4 regions of the Shewanella septentrionalis genome follow, and region 3 is predicted to be linked to each of the others. Evidence: predicted binding sites of a transcription regulator. Region 3 holds the regulator's gene; each other region holds the start of a gene.

Region 1 (4,919 bases), on a different contig from region 3:
AACTTGTTGTCAAAACCGGATTATCTGGCACTGATAGGCTCTTGGGCCTATGCTTTGGTGCTATTCGAGGCGCGCTTATTGTGAGCGCCTTGTTGTTTTTCATGGATGCTTTTACAGGCTCTCCCAACTCCCAATGGTGGAAAGATTCTGTGCTAGTACCCGAATTTGGCGTTGTTATTCAATGGTTTTTTGACTATTTGGAAAATACCTCCAGCTTTGTACCCAAACTATAAGAAAGAAAATAAAATAATCCTAAGTGATAGAACATCTTACAATGAGGAAGCTTACCCATGTGTGGTATCGTCGGAATAGTTGGCCAATCATCGGTTAATCAGACCATTTATGATGCACTGACAGTGTTGCAGCACAGAGGTCAGGATGCGGCAGGTATTGTGACCATTGATCGTGGTGCTTTCAGACTACGTAAAGCCAATGGTTTGGTTAAAGACGTTTTTGAAGTCAAACATATGCAACGCCTACAAGGTAATGCTGGTATTGGCCATGTGCGTTATCCAACTGCGGGCAGTTCAAGCGCATCTGAAGCGCAGCCTTTCTATGTTAACTCGCCATTTGGGATCTCATTAGCCCATAACGGTAACTTAACCAACACAGTCGAATTAGCCGAAGGGCTGATCAAAAAACGTCGCCACGTGAACACCACTTCGGATTCTGAAGTCTTGTTAAACCTGTTGGCCGACGAACTGCAAAAAACCACGAGTTTGACCCTGACGTCGGAAGAAGTGTTCGATGCGGTCGCTAACGTACACCAACAAGCTCGTGGCGCCTACGCGGTTGTTGCCATGATTATTGGTCAAGGCTTAGTCGCGTTCCGTGACCCATTTGGTATTCGTCCTTTGGTATTAGGTAAGCACGAAACTGCCACTGGCACTGAGTACATGGTGGCTTCTGAAAGTGTGGCACTCGATGCAGTTGGCTTTGAAGTGATGCGTGATGTAGCACCGGGTGAAGCGATTTATGTGTCAATTGACGGTCAGCTGTATACCCGTCAATGTGCAGCCGAGCCTAGCTATGCACCTTGTATCTTCGAATTCGTCTATTTTGCCCGTCCAGATTCGACGATCGACAAAGTGTCTGTATATGCAAGTCGCGTCAACATGGGCGCTAAGCTTGGCGAGAAGATTAAGAAGGAATGGTACGATCACGATATCGACGTGGTTATTCCTATTCCTGAAACCTCTTGCGATATCGCGCTGGAAATTGCCCGTTGCATGGACTTACCGTACCGCCAAGGTTTTGTGAAAAACCGTTATATTGGCCGTACCTTCATCATGCCGGGTCAACAGGAGCGCAAGAAGTCAGTGCGTCGTAAATTGAATGCGATTAACACTGAATTCAAAGGCAAAAATGTCTTGCTGGTGGACGACTCTATCGTTCGCGGTACCACGTCTGAGCAAATCATCGAAATGGCCCGTGAAGCGGGGGCCAAGAAAGTGTATTTTGCCTCTGCCGCGCCGGAAATTCGTTTCCCGAACGTGTATGGTATCGACATGCCAACGTCAAATGAGCTTATCGCCCACGGTCGTGATGCCGATGAAATCGCCAAGTTAATTGGTGCCGATGGCATTATTTTCCAAGACTTACCTGATTTAATCGAAGCGGTAAGAATGGAAAATCCAGCGATTAAACGTTTCGAAACTTCTGTTTTTGATGGTCATTACATCACTAGCGATGTGGATCAAGCGTATTTAGATCACTTGACGCAATTGCGTAATGACGATGCTAAAGCCGACCGTAACAAAGATATCGGTACTAATTTAGAGCTGCATAACGTCTGTCATCCATAAGGTGAAACGTTAGGCGGATAAAAAGCCAGTGATAACGTCACTGGCTTTTTTATGGTTTTTTTATGGATCTTTTATAAATTGTTAACCGTCATTAGGGAAAGGTATCGCGATTGGGCGAGGGAACACGCCAGTGGATATTTGTTCACGACATCTGCGTACTCAATCCATTGTTGGAGATGCGAGGCTACTGATCTTTTCAGCCATAGGTTAGTTGGCTTATCCCCAGATCCACAGTAGCATCCACACCCCGAATAAACTGCTTAAGCTATAGCGGGTGACTTGATGTTTAAGCACAAGCGATACACTCACCGCAATCGGCATCATTAACAGGAATCCCCAAGCTAAAGGCATGGCGATGATTTTCATTTGTCCCAGCCAAGTGCTGGTGAGCATACTTATCGCGAGTAACATCAGGCTATGAAATAACAGTAACTGATTGAATCTTAATATCAATGCTGGACTGATTGTCATCGTCTGCCGCGCATTTATTGCAAATTGTCTCATAGCCACTCCTTTAAAATTCAGTGTATCTTAGTAGTTGTTGAGAACTATTCGCAATTGAATTTACACTTGAGCTTTGGTATTTAAGCTCGGTTTGTCACAGAAATTTGCACTCAGCTGGCGTTTGGGCTAAATTATACTGTAATTATATCCAGTGCTTGGTGTTTATATGATTCTCTATATCGCAGAAAAACCTAGCCTAGGGCGGGCCATTGCCGATGTATTGCCTAAACCCCATAAAAAAGGCGATGGATTTATCGAAGCCGCCAATGGCGATTGTGTGTCTTGGTGTGTTGGTCACTTGCTCGAGCAAGCAGAACCTGATGCCTATAATCCCGAATTTAAGTCTTGGAAATTCGAGCACTTGCCAATAGTGCCGGACAAGTGGCAACTAAAACCTAAGGCCGCAACCCGCAGCCAACTTACAGTGCTTAAACGATTAGTCAAACAAGCCAACACCTTGGTTAATGCGGGCGATCCCGACCGTGAAGGGCAGTTACTCGTGGATGAAGTGATTGCCTATCTTGGCGTGACGGGGGACAAGCTACATCAAACCCAGCGTTTACTGATCAGTGACTTAAACCCACAAGCTGTAAAACGGGCTCTAACGCAGCTACGCAGTAATCGCGAGTTTATTCCTTTATCCACATCGGCCTTAGCCCGCAGTCGAGCCGATTGGCTCTATGGCATGAATATGACGCGTGCGTACACCATCCAAGGTAAAAAGGTCGGTTATCAAGGCGTGTTATCCGTCGGCCGAGTACAAACGCCATTGCTTGGGCTAGTGGTGCGCCGTGATGAAGAGATTGCTCACTTTCAATCTAAACCTTTTTATGAAGTACTAGCGCATTTGGCGACCGAGAAGCAAGAAACCTTCAGCGCCAAGTGGCAACCTAGCGAAGCTTGTCAGCCCTATATGGATGAAGAAGGACGAGTGTTAGCTAGAGGGTTAGCGCAAAATGTGGTGAGTCGCATCAGTGATAAATCCGCCTTAGTCACTCAATTAGTGGCTAAGGACAAGAAACAGAATCCACCATTGCCCTACAGCTTATCCGCGTTGCAAATTGATGCGGCGAAACGGTTTGGTATGAGTGCTAAGGATGTGCTCGATACCTGCCAAAGTTTGTATGAACGTCATAAACTCATTACTTACCCACGCTCCGACAGTCGTTATTTACCCGTTGAGCAACATAATCTTGCGCCTTCGGTACTTAAGGCGATAAGTGACGGTGCTACTGAGTTATTGCAAGGTGCTGATGTACCCGATCCCCGTCTTAAATCTAAAGCATGGGATGATAAAAAAGTGGACGCCCATCACGCAATCGTCCCCACTGAGAAGACGGCTAACTTATCTAGCTTGAGTCAGCGTGAGAGGCAGTTATATCTTCATGTTGCTCGCCAGTACTTAGCACAGTTTTATCCGGCTTATTGTTACAGTGAAACCACAGTGCAAGTGACAATCGAGGGTGGCTTATTTAATACCAAGGCGCGTCAGGATAAATCCCTCGGCTGGAAGCAACTCTTTGCCCGCCAAGAGCCAAATGGCAGTAAGGCGAGTGGCAACAAGTCGACGGAAGAAAGCACAGGTAAGGACGATGAGGAGAATGACGATTTTATCGGCCAATTACCGCCTTTGAAATTGGGACAGGCTTTGCATTGTACTCGAGGCGAATTGTTGGAGAAAAATACTCAACCACCAAAGGCCTTTACCGATGCCACTTTACTCGGTGCTATGACGGGTATTAGCCGTTATGTGACCGATCCTGAGATCCGTAAAATTCTTAAAGAAACCGACGGATTAGGTACAGAGGCTACCCGTGCAGGTATTATCGAATTGCTGTTCAAACGCGGTTTTTTACAACGCTTAGGTAAATCTATTGTCTCGACAGACGTGGGGAAAGGATTGATTAACAGCTTGCCCGCGAGTGCGACTACGCCGGATATGACAGCGCTTTGGGAAGCGAGCCTGAACGGCATTTGCCATAAAGAAACCTCTTATCAAGCCTTTATGCAGCCACTGCTCGGCACCTTATCCACGCTTATCCAGAATGCAGGCGCACAACTGCCAACCGCGCTTAATGGTTTACAAGGCCAAGGTTATCGTAAAACGGCAAGTAATAAATCCGGTTATCGTAAGTCGTATTCTAAAAAATCAAGTTCAGCGAAAGGTATAGGTACAACAAAAAACGATGGTTCCAACAAATATGCTTCCCAAAAGACCAGTTCCAAAAGTTCGGTAACTCGATCAACTAGTCGTTCAGCTTATAATTGCCGCAAATCTACAACAGCAGTGTAATGACACACTTGTTGCATATATGTCGTTATTGTCTTTTGATGTAATAACGACATTTAATTTATCTAACGGTATTTAACAACCGATAATCACGATATTTCGAGATTGCCTGATCCGTATCTAAAAAACACCTTGATTTTCAGCTTTTCCTCCCGGTGGCATATAACCTGCTTACTATTGATTGGGGAAAATAATATATCAAATAAATCATGTGATTATATATGGTTTCGCTGAATTTAAAGGTAGATGAAATGAAAAAGACATTGCTCGCTTTGATGATCCCAAGCTTATTGTTAATGGGACCTGCTCAAGCCGTTGAG
Region 2 (4,919 bases), on a different contig from region 3:
TTAGCTGATATACATCCAATATGTGAAGCGCGGTGAACTCGCCCCATTGGCGATTCACCGCAGCATGAAGCTTTTATATCAATTCAATCACTATAAAAATATAACCATTATTTGGGGAGAACGAGATGGAATCGAGTCCTACGCCGCAGCAGGATCTGCACACTAGCCAAACCCGTCACGCACAAACGTTAACAAGGCGCAGCCGCCTAGCGCTTGCCGTCGCCGCAAGTCTATTAGGGACAATAGGATTCACAGCCTGTTCACCCACATCGAATTCAGCAACACCGAGCATGAGTGGCAATGCCGCATCAAATGTGCAGCAGGTTGCTCCCGGCGCACCGGGTAAAGCGCCGACTTGGGCATTTTCGGGTAAAACCGGTATTGGAACGTCGTACGAGCCTTACACCCAAGGTCAATACCAAGATGCCAAGCAAAATCCCATTAGCCGCGTCTGGTTCTCCCTCGCCCAAGGTATTTTAACCGAAACCATGTATGGTCTGATCCATAATGCGCAGCTCAAAGAACTGCAATTTGTGATCACGGGAAATGGCTTTGTCGATACAGAAAAAGATAACACCATCAGCAGCATAGAATATTTAGATACCGATGCTAATGGTCGCCCACAATCCCTTGCCTATAAAATTATCAATAAAGATATTGAAGGTAAGTATCAGATTGAAAAGCATATCTTTACCGATCCTGACCGCGACACCCTAATGATGCGCGTCACCTTTACCGCCTTTGAAGACGGCATTACGCCGCATTTGTATGTCAATCCGCATATCGATAACGCAGGCGCCAATGATATCGGCCGCATCGATACTCATACTGACAATCATGCCAACACTCATGCTAGTAATCAGGCGCTGGTGGCCTATACCGCCGCCAAAGACAGCAGCGTGATGACGGTGAAATCCGATCTCAATTTTGTGCAGGCAACGACAGGCTTTGTCGGCGTCTCTGATGGCCTAGCCGATTTGGCCGATAACGGCACACTCGATAAGCCCTATCAAACGACAAGTGCGCAAGATAAATCGACCGTTGGCAATATCGCCTTTACTGCGAGTTACCCTACGCTCATCAAAGCCAAACCCGTCACTTTTAATCTCGCCATCGGTTTTGGTAAAGATGAAGCACAGAGTTTAGCCAATGCCGATGCCACCTTGGCCGCAGGTTATGATGCAGTGCTCAGCGCCTACAAAGGCGACGCCACCCATGTCGGCTGGCATGATTACTTAAGCTCACTGCCCGCCATCGCTAACATGGCCAACAACACCACAGATAGCGGTAAGCTGCTGTATACCAGTGCTATGGTCTTGAAAGCGCAGGAAGATAAAACCTATGCGGGCGCACTTATCGCTTCACTTTCTAACCCTTGGGGCGATACGGTTTCGGCAGCCGTGCCGAGTACTGGCTATAAGGCGGTATGGCCGCGCGACTTTTATCAATGCGCCATGGCATTCCTCGCCATGGGTGACACGCAAACGCCCAAGGTGGCCTTCGAATACCTGAAAAAAGTGCAAGTGACCGAAAAGACGCCCGGCTTTACGGGTACGCCGGGTTGGTTCCTGCAAAAGACCCATGTGGATGGCCAAATTGAATGGGTTGGCGTGCAGCTCGATCAAACTGCCATGCCTATCATGCTCGGCTGGAAACTCTGGCAAGCGGGCGTGCTCAGCCCTGATGAGATCGGTTACTGGTATCGAGAGATGCTCAAAGGTGCAGCGGACTTTTTGATCAGCGGCGGTGAGGTTAATCTGGATTGGAATCACACCCAAATCACCCCGCCCAAAACCCAGCAAGAACGTTGGGAAGAACAGGCGGGTTACTCCCCCTCGACAACGGCTGCCGTGATCGCAGGTCTTGTAGCCGCGAGTGAAATAGCCAAAGAAGCCAAGGATATCGACTCCAGCAGCCGTTATCTTGCCGCCGCAAAAGGTTTAAATGATAGCTTAGAAAAACACTTAGTCACCACCCAAGGACTACTAAAAAACAGCGCAGGCGTCAGCGCGCCTTACTATTTACGTTTAAGCCCGAATGGCGAGCCAAATACTAGCGATATACTGGCAGCGAATAACGGTAAGCAAGGTTTAGATCAGCGTCAGATCCTCGATGGCGGATTTTTAGAACTAGTACGTTATGGCGTGCGCGGTGCAACTGATAAGCTGATCAATCAAAGTCTTCAACTGATTGATAATACTGAGCTTGAGCACAACCTACGCCTTAAATATGAGTTTAGCGCCAAAGATGGCAGCAAAATCCCAGGCTTTAGACGTTATGGCAACGATGGCTACGGTGAGGATACGGTTTCTGGCCATAACTATGCGGAATCGGGCAGCAACAGCGCCGATCAACGTGGCCGAGTCTGGCCCTTCTTCACCGGTGAGCGCGGTCATTTTGAATTAGCACTCGCCCAAGCAAAAGGCGAGCTAACAGGCAATAACGCCCAGCAAACCAAGCAGCAGTTGATCAACACCTATGTGCAGGGCATGGAAACCTTTGCGAATGCGGGCATGATGTTACCCGAGCAAGCCTGGGACGGTGTCGGCGATGCCACCCGCTACCATTACCAACTCGGACAAGGCACTAACTCGGCCACGCCGCTCGCTTGGACCCATGCCGAATACATCAAACTGGTGCGATCGATGACCGACGGCCAAGTCTGGGATAACTACCCTATCGTCCCAGCGGCATTGAAATAATGTATTGAAATAACATATTAGTCGAACTACAAATTCGGTATATCGCTGGCTAGAACAACCTCTCATAAGTTGTTCTAGCTTTTTTATAGGGGTTTTATAATGCTTGATTTAGCTCCTACTCTCCCCACATAAATTATTTCGATAAGTATCATTGTTAGACTATACTGTTCATACGTACAGTATATTGTGATTTATTATGATGATCCTAGGCCGCTTCGCCAAACATACCCAATATCGGCTCTCGCTATTTAGCTCCTTGATTGCCGCAGGATTTCCGTCACCTGCCCAAGACTATGTAGAACAAACATTAGATCTCAATGAGTTATGCATCAAGCACCCAGCCGCCACGTTTTTTGTCAAAGTCCAAGGGGATTCGATGATCGACGCGGGGATTTTCTCCGGTGATATTTTAGTGGTGGATCGCTCATTACAGCCGGCCCACGGGGATACCGTTGTCGCAGCAGTCAACGGCGAGTTTACCGTAAAGCAATTGCAACTGCGCCCTGTAGTGCAATTACTGCCACGTAATGCCTTATTCTCCCCGATTGCCATCAATGATGAGTCTGAGTTAAACATCTTTGGGGTGGTAACCAACGTGGTGAAAAAGCTCAAATGACGCCCTCACTATTCGCACTCGTCGATTGCAATAATTTTTATGCATCCTGTGAGCGGATGTTTAGGCCAGATTTAGCTGGCAGGCCGATTGTAGTGTTATCCAACAACGATGGCTGCGTCGTCGCCCGCTCGGCAGAGGCAAAACAACTTGGCATCAAGATGGCGGTGCCTGTGTATCAAATCGCAAACCAACTCCGCCAGCATCACGTTGCGGTATTCTCCTCCAACTATGCACTCTATGCCGACATATCAAATAGAGTCATGACCACCTTAGAACAAATGGTACCGAAAGTAGAAGTGTATAGTATTGATGAAGCGTTTTTAGATCTTTCTCGTCTCGATAAATGCACTGATATTCATCAGCTTGCACTTAATATTTATCACCGAATACCGCAGTGGATTGGGATCAGCGTTTGCGTCGGCATTGGACCGACAAAAACCCTGGCTAAACTGGCAAACCATGCCGCGAAACGCTATCCCGCGACGCGGGGCGTGGTTGACTTGCGCGACCGTGAACGCCAACGACGGCTGATGGCGCTTATCCCTGTCGACGAAGTCTGGGGAATAGGCCGTAGGCTTACAAAACGCTTGAACATCATGGGTATAAATACCGCGTTGCAATTGGCGGATGCGCATCCAAAGCTTATCCGCGACACCTTTTCTGTCACCGTTGAGCGCACGGTACGCGAACTTAACGGCATTGCCTGTGATGACATACAAGAGGTCGCCGCCACTAAGCAACAAATTATCAGCTCCCGATCCTTTGGCAGCCGTATTGATAATTTAGAAGCGATGCAACAGGCAATCAATGAATACACTTTTAGGGCCTGTGAAAAACTGCGCTCCGAGCGCCAGTGCGCTAAAGCGATGTCGGTATTTGTGCATACTAGCCCTTTTAGCGATGCAACTCCCCAGTACAGCAAATCGCTGTCGGGCAGTTTAGTTCGCCCCAGCAATGATACGCGGGATTTTGTCACCCTTGGCCAAAGCCTACTGCAACGCATTTGGCGTGAAGGTCATGCCTATGCAAAGGCTGGTGTCATGTTAGGGGATTTTTTTGGTGCAGGCGTGTTTCAGCTCGGATTATTCGATGACGTCACGCCTAGGCCTAAAAGCAAGGAGCTGATGCAGTTACTCGATAAAGTGAACCACAGCGGTCATGGAAAAATTTGGTTTGCAGGACAAGGTATTGATCCCACATGGGGAATGAAGCGTGAGCAGCTTTCCCCTCGCTACACCACCCAATGGGCACAATTGCCCATAGTGAAATAATCAACAGATCCAATGGCTAAATGACCATCTGCGAATTACAGACCCCACCTAACTCTACACTAACTCTAAAATCCATATAGCACTAAAACCCATCTAGATCTAAAAAATATATAGCGCTAAGCCCCGTCGGGCGTTAACGCTAAAGCGCTATTAACACCCATCAAGCTATAACTCATTCCGCCTTAACACTCCTCATCGCTGAGATCTTCAAAGTACCAGTAGCCTAGATTCACCCATTCGGTAAGTTGCGTGAGCAAATCAGCATGGGCTAACCAAGGAGCTAAGACTGCTTTATCCAACTGATTACTATCACATAGTAATGGGATCACT
Region 3 (4,919 bases):
TACCAATGTCTTTATGGTTGGTGGTTAGCACCCAGCGCATGATGCCCTTTGGCGCACCATGATGATGGTCATCATGGGCTGCGGTTTGATCTTGAGTCGTTGTGCTCATCATAATCCCCTACTGTCCATGGCTTGCGATATCAGCAGGTTGCACTGTATCGCCGGTATTGTTGCCCCAAGCATTGCGCTCATAGGTAATGACTGCTGCGAGTTGCTGTGGGCTGAGTTGTTTGCCAAATGCTTGCATAGCCGTGCCTGTTTTGCCGTGCATCACAATATCGAGATGATTGGCGACGGGCCCAGTGGCGATAGCACTGCCAGCGAGGGCGGGGAAGGCGGGTGGTATGCCAGTTCCCGTCAACTGATGGCAGGCCGCACAAGTGGTGGTGTAGACAGTTTCACCTTCGGCCATCAGTGCCTCATGGGTGAGAGTGGGGAGGCTCGCCGGATCCACTATGGTTGCGGAGTCGACAACTGCTGCGGGCTCAGTTGTAGGTGCGGGAGTTGGGGTCGTATTGGCTGGTGCGGTAGCAGGTGCCTGTGTGCCTGCACTACCGTTCATGTGCTCGTTGACGTCTTTGGCCTGTACAGCATCGCCAGTATTATTGCCCCAAGCATTACGCTCATAGGTAATCACAGCGGCAATTTCTTGTGCAGTCAATTGCTTACTAAAGGCTTGCATAGCCGTACCCGTTTTACCGTTGAGCACAATTTCAAGGTGGCCGCTGAGCGGTCCCGTTGCTATCGGACTGCCTTTGAGGTGTGGGAATACGCCTTGTAACCCCTCGCCATTGGGCTGGTGGCAGGCTGCGCAGTGCCCGAGGTAAACTTGCTCACCTTGGGTCATCAGATCATCTTTGCTAAGGGTCTGTGATAAAGCGGCTTGAGCGGCTTCTGCCGCCGCGCCTGCGGCTTGTTTCTGCTCCGTCACCCAAGCTTCAAACTCGGCTTCGGGTATGGCTTGCACTACGATCGGCATAAAACCATGGTCTTTACCGCAAAGTTCGGCGCATTGACCACGGTAAATACCGGGTTTGTCGATGCGAGTCCAAGCCTCATTGATAAATCCTGGGTTGGCATCTTTCTTCACGGCAAAAGCAGGTACCCACCATGAATGGATGACATCTTCAGAGGTCATCAAAAAGCGGATTTTGCGATTTATCGGCAGAACGAGCGGCTTATCGACCTCCAATAGGTAGTGTTCACCCTTGGTTTCGGTACCGTCGATTTGTGCTCTAGGGGTTGCGAGTATGCTGTAAAAATCAATGTCTTGATCGAAATAGCTGTAATGCCATTTCCATTGGGAACCCGTGACTTTAACGGTCAGATCGGCGTCGCTGGGATCTTCCATCGCAATTAAGGTTTTTGTCGCAGGAATCGCCATTAAGATCAAAATGATAAATGGCAGAATCGTCCAAGCGATTTCAACTTTAGTGCTTTCGTGAAAGTGGGACGCGACAGCGCCTTTGGATTTTCTGTGGTTGATCATGGCGTAAATCATCACGCCAAAGACCACAAGGCCAATGGCGCAGCAGATATACAAGATGGTCATGTGCAAGTGATAAACCTTGCCACTGATCTCGGTTACGCCAGGGGTCATGTTGAACCGCATGTCCGCGGCGGCCAACGGTGGTGCGAATAACACCACGAGTAAACAATACAACAATTGCTTCACAAGACTTCTCCTCTGCCAATTGCGAATAGCAACTACAAAGAAGAGCAACACAGTAAGTCTCAACTCTATGCAAACTCTTCAGTTCCCAAAAAAGCGTTTTTGACTTCAACGTGCGTTGGCGGCTGTTACTTTTAATTAAGTATTGTTACTGCTGGTATTAGCCACGCTGGCACATACGACTGAAATAAATCTGTTCTCTATTTTTAGTGGCATTTTGAACTCGATTACGGCTCGATTTATTTGCCACGGGCGGCGATATATTATCGCCGACTAAATCAACCATACTTGCTGTTTAAATATTGATCAAGATCACTTATTTATCTAATTGTCTGAAAAATTGCCAAAAAAAAGCCTCACATTCATAGGCGAGGCGGCTTTCAAGGTAGAAAAATAAATGAATATTTAATGTACAGCGCTAAAAAAAGATTGTTGGCCGAAGAGATTGCCTTGCTCAATGTGTACGTCGCCATGTAAGTGACTGTTTACGTCTTCAAGCACTATGCCCATGGCGCGGGCACTTTTAGCCACGATTTGCAGGCGACGATTATCGCGTGCATCCAGTGATTGGGTCCAAGTAATAACTGCACTGGACGTACCACTTGTTAAGGCTTTTTCCATCGCCCACAGGGTTTCGACTTCATCTTTAGCGTGCACCAGCAAGACTCTGTCCATACGCACGCCAGCGTTGGCGAGCATTTGTTTGTAGCCAATACTCGGTGGGTTGATGAGCACTAACCAACGACCCTGTTGGCTTAACTGGGCGAGTTGCGCACTCAAATGGATTAACTCTTGGCGGCCTTGAGTCTTAGTTGGCATGCAGGCGATAGGTGCATGGTGCCAGTCATAGTCGGCATCACGGACTTCATCGAGCCACAAGCCCGGATGGCGGGGTGCATTGCCAAGTAGTTTGTTCATAGCCAATCTCCATTACGGATCACACCGACGGCGAGTCCTTCAATTGTTAAACTTTGATAGCCTAAATCCACTTTTATCGGGGAATAGTCTTCATTTTCGGCGTGTAGATAGACCACATTGCCTTTTTTTTCGAAACGTTTAACAGTGACATCGTCGTCGACTCTAGCGACAACCACTTGACCATTTCTAGCTTGTTGTACTTTATGAACTGCCAGCAAATCTCCCTCGAGAATGCCGATATTCTTCATGCTGTCGCCTTTAACCCGCAGTAAAAAATCGGCGGCGGGATGAAACATGCTTGGGTCGACTTGGTAGTACTGTTCAACATGTTCTTGGGCGAGAATAGGTTCGCCAGCAGCTACTTGACCGATAAGCGGTAAACCTGTTTCAGTTACTTCTTCGACTTCCGCAGTCAGACGAATGCCCCGCGATGTGCCTGGCATGATCTCAATGCAGCCCTTTTTCGCCAACGCTTTAAGATGCTCTTCAGCCGCATTGGCGCTCTTAAAACCTAAACGGGTCGCGATTTCTGCCCGAGTGGGTGGCATGCCAGTATCGGCAATATTTCGTTTAATTAGCTCTAAAATTTCAGCTTGGCGTGGCGTCAAAGGTCTCATGGTGTTTCCTGTTTTTCTATACAGTTACTGTTAGTATATACAGTATTATTTGCAGCGCAAGTATTAACCACTTTTTAGCTATGTTGGAGAGAATTAGCGAATATTACCCATAGTCTGGTATTCTACCGGGCTAGTAAACGTACTTAATTGCATAAGAATAATGCCTAAACACGACTCTCTTTGGTTGAAATCATTACGCTGGATCCAAAAACACTTAGTGCACACTATTGTTGTGCCTCAGGATCCCTTTGCCGATCTGAATCTGGATGCCTCCAGACCCCTTGCTTATGTGATGAAAACGGAATCGCTGAGTGACATCGCTGCCTTGAGCGAAATAACGGCTAAGTTAGGACTACCGAGCCCCTATGAGCCTTTAGTGGCAAATGGTGTGATTGCGCCTCGGGTTGTCTGCCTTCAAGGGCGTAAGCCGCTGTTTGGTGAGCGTGCCGGTAACGAGCCTTTCCTCGAATGCTTTATGCGTTTGTTGGCCGTGCATAAGGAGCGCCCTGAATTAGACATTCAACTGGTGCCCGTGAGCCTGTATTGGGGCCGCACGCCAGGAAAAGAAGATGACACTATGAAGGCGGCTGTGTTTGAGCGGGAAAACCCGACTTGGCTGCGCAAATGCTTGATGATTCTATTCTTAGGTCGACATAACTTCGTACAGTTTTCAAATGCGGTATCTCTGCGATACATGGCCGACGAACACGGCACTGACATGGGGATCGCCCATAAGTTAGCGCGGGTCGCGCGGGTGCATTTCCGTCGTCAACGTAAGGTGATGACTGGACCTGTGCTGCCAAATCGCCAAGCACTGTTTCATTCGTTGCTCAAATCCGAGTCGTTGCGTAAAGCGATTCAAGAAGAAGCGGCCAACAAAAAGATTTCTGAGACCCAAGCGCGCGAGACGGCTATTGAGTATCTCGATGAAATCGCTGCAGATTACTCAGATAGCTTAGTGCGTATTGCTGAGCGTTTCTTAACTTGGTTGTGGAACAAGCTTTACAGCGGGATCAACATTAAAGGCGCCGAGCAAGTTCGCCAGTTGCACCATGATGGCCACGAGATTGTCTATGTACCTTGTCATCGCAGCCACATGGATTACCTGCTGTTATCGTATATTTTGTATTATCAAGGCATGGTTCCGCCGCACATTGCTGCCGGTATTAACCTCAATTTCTGGCCCGCTGGACCTATGTTCCGTCGCGGTGGTGCCTTCTTTATCCGCCGTAGTTTTAATGGCAACAAGCTGTATACCGCAGTATTCCGTGAATATTTAGATCAACTGTTTGCTAAAGGTTATTCGGTGGAATATTTCTCCGAAGGCGGCCGCTCACGTACCGGTCGGCTATTGGCGCCAAAAACCGGCATGATCGCTATGACGATGAACAGCGTGCTGCGCGGTATCGAGCGTCCAGTCACGCTAGTGCCTGTGTATTTAGGCTATGACCATGTGATGGAAGTGGCGACGTACCATAAAGAGTTAAGTGGTAAGAAAAAGAAAAAAGAATCTGTGTGGCAGGTGTTTGGTGCGATTCGCAAACTTGGTAATTTCGGTCAAGGTTATGTGAACTTTGGCGAGCCTATAACCCTGCAAAACTTCTTAAATGAGCGTGCGCCAAACTGGCGTACTGAGTTGGCCGATGATCCTGAGCAAAAACCAAGCTGGTTAACACCAGCGGTAAACGTGCTGGCGAATCGAGTGATGACGA
Region 4 (4,919 bases), on a different contig from region 3:
CCTGAGGCACAAAAAGGCGCACTGGAAACTGCCTTGAGCCATGCAGGAGCAAAGTTTGTTCGTGTTGGACAAATTTGTGCGGGCAGTAAGCTCAAGTTGCAACTCAATGGCGAGCCGTTTATACCGCCTTATCACGGTTTCGAGCACTTTTAAGCTAAGAGCATGTTAATGAAATGGTTGTCAAAGGATCAGGTGCTAACGCGCCTGTCATTAAAAAATCCTGTCCACTTTTTGGCACTTGGATTTGGTAGCGGACTCGCCGCTAAAGCGCCCGGAACCTTTGGTACCTTAGCTGCTATTCCCCTCTATTTATTGATGGCGCCCTTACCACTTACTTGGTATATCGGCTTAACCTTAGTGGGTGTATTCGCAGGATTTTATATCTGTGGTAAAGCGGCGCAAGACATGGGGGTTCACGATCACGGTGCTATTGTGTGGGATGAAGTGGTTGGGCTACTGATCACTATGCTAGCGGCACCAAGTGGTTGGGGTTGGTTGTTAGTGGGCTTTGGTTTATTTCGCTTTTTCGACATCATCAAACCTTGGCCTATTCGATGGCTTGATGCCAAAGTTCATGGTGGCTTTGGCATTATGATTGACGATGTGTTAGCGGGCGTGTTTTCGTTTATTTGTCTGCAAGGGCTAGTCTGGTGTGTTAGCTAACATTTTCGCTAGTCTGACATGATAGCTAATCTAACTTGTTAGTTAACATGGGCAACAACTAACCCTTACTCTTGATTTTGTATTTTTCTGATTGAAGCTTGATTGAAGGGATTCGCTGCTTATCCCTTTTCTGTTTGATTCTACTATTGCAGCAGTTCCCTTGCGTTTGCTAGGGTATTGCTGGTGATAGTATCGCCACCTAACAGTCTTGCAAGCTCTTGGATACGCTGCTCACGATCGAGCGATTTCATTGTGGTCTCAGTACTGCCTGCCTTATTAAATTTATCGACGAACATGTGTTGATGACCATTGCCCGCAACTTGCGGCAAGTGAGTCACGCACAGTACTTGGGTCGATTCCCCTAAGCTGCGTAACATGCGGCCCACCACTGCGGCGGTGGGGCCGGAAATCCCGACATCCACCTCATCGAAAATTAATGTCGGTGTGGCAACTTTCTTCGCGGTAATCACTTGGATCCCTAATCCTATGCGTGAAAGCTCACCGCCAGACGCGACTTTCGAAATCGGTTGCAAAGGTTGGCCAGGGTTAGTTGTTACCATAAATTCGATATTGTCACTGCCATTGGCTGACATTTGCTCGGGGTGGAAATTGACTTCGATCGTAAATTTACCCTTAGGCATATTCAGTTCGTGGATTGACTGAGTCACCAGTTTGTCGAGTTCTTTAGCATAGCGGGCACGGCTTTGGCTGAGCTTTTGCGCATTGCTAAGATAAGCGGCTCTACTTGCCTCGACTTGAAGCTGAATTTCTTCGAGCTTGCTTTCGTCACTGTCTAAGGTGCTTAGCTCAGCCTTTAATGCTAAATGATGCTCGGCCAGTTTATTCGGGCTAACATGATGCTTACGCGCCAGTTGCATGGCTTTTGATAGCCGTTCTTCTAAATAGGCAAAGTGGGTTGGATCGAGTTCAAGCTTACTCAAATAGTGCTGTAATTCGCCTGCACTTTCTTGCACTTGGATTAAGGCATCATTGAGCATAGTGTTGATATTGCTTAATGCGGGATCGTAGCTTTGCAGATCTTCGGCGAGGGAAACGACTCGGTTGAGTAGCGACTCTATATTGTTCTCTTCGCCCTCTGTGAGTATATCTAAGCTCGCCTGACAGGTATCAATCAACTCAGTGCCATTAGCCAGACGTTTGTGCTCTTGCTCAATCTCATCGAACTCATCAACTTTAAGATCAAACTCATCGAGTTCTTCTACTTGATATTGCACTAATTGCTTACGGGCAATACGTTCATGCTGTGAGGCTTCGAGTTGTTTTAGATCGGCCTCAATTTGCTTGCAGCGTTGAAAGCTAGCGGCAACCGTATCGATAAGCAATCTGTGGTTGGCATAACTGTCGAGCAGGGTGAGTTGATGTTCACTTTTTAACATTGCATGGTGCGCATGTTGACCGTGAATACCGATAAGCAACTGACCCAGTAATTTTAGCTGCGTCAGCGGCACTGGATTCCCATTGATGTAGGCGCGTGAACGGCCATCGCTACCAATAGTCCGACGTAGAATGCACTCATCATCGAGTTCAAGATCGTTATCTTCTAACCAACGTTTTGCCAGTGGAATATCATCCAAGGAAAAGCGGGCGCTGACCTCGGTTTTATTGGCTCCGGGACGAACACTGCTGGCATCGGCGCGATTGCCTAGGCATAGGCCTAGCGCATCGATGGCAATCGATTTACCCGCACCGGTTTCACCTGTGATGCTGGTCATACCGGGGCGAAAATCCAGTTCTAAAAAACGGACGATAGCGAAGTTATTAATGCTGAGTTGGCAAAGCATAGTGAATTCCTGTCGAAAAATATACCAAACCACTGTATTGATAAACAGTATATACTGATTTTATATACAGTAAAGTGGCTTGGGTAAATAATCGGCATTAGTGGCAGTAAATATTTTTAATTAACTGATTATGCATAGGTTCTTACTAAGCTTTCTAAGATAGGTAAACTGAAGAAAGTGACTAAGGTGCCAAATAGAATGCCTTGAGCACTGGTAGAAGCATGAGTGTTATAACGCTGGGCAAGTAAGTACACGCTAGCCGCGGTGGGCAGTGCGCTCAAGATCACGCCCATGATCAGGTAGTCACCACTTACGCCAAAACGGTTAAGCATAAAGTAGACGAGTGCCGGTTGGATTGCCAGCTTGAAGAGGTTGATAAGGCTCAGTTCGATAAAATTCTTGGGGCTAAATACGCTGCTATCTTTCTGGTAGCGCATCGCTTTGGCGAGTACCATGCCGATAGCAAATAGGGCGCAGGGGCTTGAGGTATTGCCTATTTGCTGGATCATTAGCGCCAGCCCTGACGGCAGTTTTATCGCTAGCGCCGAAATGCCGACGCCAATTAAGCTACCAATAACGATAGGGTTTTTACCGACCGCCATCGCCATTATGACTAAGGCGTGGTGTTGTCTTTGGGTGTTAGTGGCCAGTTCCATCGAGACTAAGGCGACGGCAAACATCAGCACGGATAATAAGCTGGCAATCGCGGCGGCGACTAACGCACTTTGCTGCTGCGGAAAGAGGATGATGAGCAGTGGAATACCAATAAATGCCGTATTACCAAAGGTGGCATTGAGGGCTCGAATAGCGGCAACCGCATGCTGTTTAGGGTTAGCGATCAGCGATAGCCCAAGGCAGACAAGATAAGTGATTACCATAGCTGTGCTGTAGCCCGCAATAAATCCCCATTGCAAAATCTCGTCAATCGGCTGCTGGGCGAGGGCGATAAGCATGATTGCAGGGAACGCAATATAGTAGACATATTGGTTTAGCACTTGATCCGTATCGACGGGCAAGAGTTTTAGTTTTTGCACTAGTGTACCGAGCAACATGATCCCGAAGACGGCAAACAGAGGGGTTAAAATGGTCATTTCCCTCACTCATCCTTACGATTAAATTTGAATAAACTCAGCCATTACTGTCATTTCTGCTATCGCTATGACTTTGGGGCGCTTGCCTTTTTTATGTCACTTTAGAGCCAGAACTAGCGCCAGCGCAGTAAAACTCGCCACAAAATAACATATCATTTCAGTCTAAGGCTATTGCGCTATGGTCGTATAAGTGGATTAATTGATGTTTAAAACACAATGACTTAGCGTACGCTGTGATTGTTGATGACTTTATATAGTGCCTAAAGTGGGCTGCTAGAACAGAATTAGGATATGCAATGAGTGATGATTTAGGCGCTGAACTACAACTTGTCTATCTTTTTGTGCATTTAGTCAATGCGGGCAGTTTTTCGCAGGCGGCGAAGGAGCTTGATATGCCCATTGCCACAGTGAGCCGCAAGTTAGCTAAGTTGGAAGAGAAGCTCGATAAACAGCTCTTTATGCGCAGCACCCGCAAGTTACGATTGACAGAGGAAGGGCTGGCACTCTTCCAACGCTACCAGAGTGTGGTTGCCCAATTTGATGAACTGAGTGGTGCGGGCAGCGATAAACCCGAGGGTACCCTGCGCATCGCCGCGCCGATTTCGATTATTTCCATCGTGTTTATTCAAGCATTGAATGAATTTGGCCGTCTGTATCCCGATATCCGTTTGCACATTTCCCAGAGCAATGAGTTAGTGGATTTGATCGACAAGGGCATAGATGTGGCGATTGTCGGCGGGGCTCAGCCTGATTCTTCGTGGGTGTCGAGTACCTTAGGCGAGCTGGATTATTGCCTGTTTGCCACGCCAGAATATTTGGCTCAGGCACCTAAACTTGAGCATCCCGACGATCTCGAAGCCCATCAATTGATAAAAGTCTGGCCGCTGTTCAATTGGCATTTAAAGCATCCGAGTGGTGAGTCTTTCTATTTTAATGGTCCGACTAAGCTCACCCTCACTGACTTACACGGTGCGATTCAGGCGACCTTAGGCCATGGCGGGATCTTGTATGGTCCTGAACTATTTGTAAAACAGCAGATTAAAGAAGGGAAACTTAAAGTGTTATTGCCAGAATGGATTGGCGAGCAGAGGCGGATTTCGATTTTATATCATCAGCGCAGCCAGCAGCCGCTAAAGGTCAGAGTCTTTATTGAGTTTATGCAGTCAAAGGCGCCGGAGTTATTCTCTATGCGTTGATTTAACGAGGGGAACGAATGCTTAACGTCTTTTAGGTTTTACCGTGTTTTTGCTCATGGTATTTTGCGTTTGTTTCGCGTCTTGCAGGCTGGAGCGTGTCGCGGGTAATATGCCGAGTTCTAAGAAGTATCCCACTAAACGCCGCAGTTCGAATAAAGAACCGATAC

Evidence for each region. The regulator LexA, encoded in region 3, represses DNA repair genes until DNA is damaged. The targets are predictions, from matches to a motif close to TACTGTATNNNNATACAGTA.
Region 1: NE536_RS12565 (DNA topoisomerase III) is a predicted target of LexA. The motif match lies at 2,444-2,463, and genes of this name have one in related genera.
Region 2: umuD (translesion error-prone DNA polymerase V autoproteolytic subunit) is a predicted target of LexA. The motif match lies at 2,865-2,884, and genes of this name have one in related genera.
Region 4: recN (DNA repair protein RecN) is a predicted target of LexA. The motif match lies at 2,496-2,515, and genes of this name have one in related genera.

What each region holds. Positions count from the first base shown of each region.
Region 1 covers NZ_JAMTCC010000019.1:80,357-85,275, forward strand. The annotation lists gene NE536_RS12550 (CvpA family protein) at 1-233, shown strand, start outside; gene purF (amidophosphoribosyltransferase) at 291-1,805, shown strand; gene NE536_RS12560 (hypothetical protein) at 2,022-2,309, opposite strand; gene NE536_RS12565 (DNA topoisomerase III) at 2,476-4,602, shown strand; gene NE536_RS12570 (porin) at 4,851-4,919, shown strand, end outside.
Region 2 covers NZ_JAMTCC010000014.1:91,655-96,573, reverse strand. The annotation lists gene NE536_RS10120 (glycoside hydrolase family 15 protein) at 126-2,702, shown strand; gene umuD (translesion error-prone DNA polymerase V autoproteolytic subunit) at 2,899-3,318, shown strand; gene umuC (translesion error-prone DNA polymerase V subunit UmuC) at 3,315-4,589, shown strand; gene NE536_RS10105 (ribosomal protein uL16 3-hydroxylase) at 4,772-4,919, opposite strand, start outside.
Region 3 covers NZ_JAMTCC010000010.1:101,652-106,570, forward strand. The annotation lists gene ctaD (cytochrome c oxidase subunit I) at 1-109, opposite strand, end outside; gene coxB (cytochrome c oxidase subunit II) at 119-1,675, opposite strand; gene NE536_RS07750 (cell division inhibitor SulA) at 2,078-2,590, opposite strand; gene lexA (transcriptional repressor LexA) at 2,587-3,207, opposite strand; gene plsB (glycerol-3-phosphate 1-O-acyltransferase PlsB) at 3,368-4,919, shown strand, end outside.
Region 4 covers NZ_JAMTCC010000012.1:36,271-41,189, reverse strand. The annotation lists gene thiL (thiamine-phosphate kinase) at 1-153, shown strand, start outside; gene NE536_RS08770 (phosphatidylglycerophosphatase A family protein) at 169-663, shown strand; gene recN (DNA repair protein RecN) at 807-2,465, opposite strand; gene NE536_RS08760 (AEC family transporter) at 2,594-3,556, opposite strand; gene lldR (LysR family transcriptional regulator LldR) at 3,853-4,752, shown strand; gene NE536_RS08750 (DUF3319 domain-containing protein) at 4,774-4,919, opposite strand, start outside.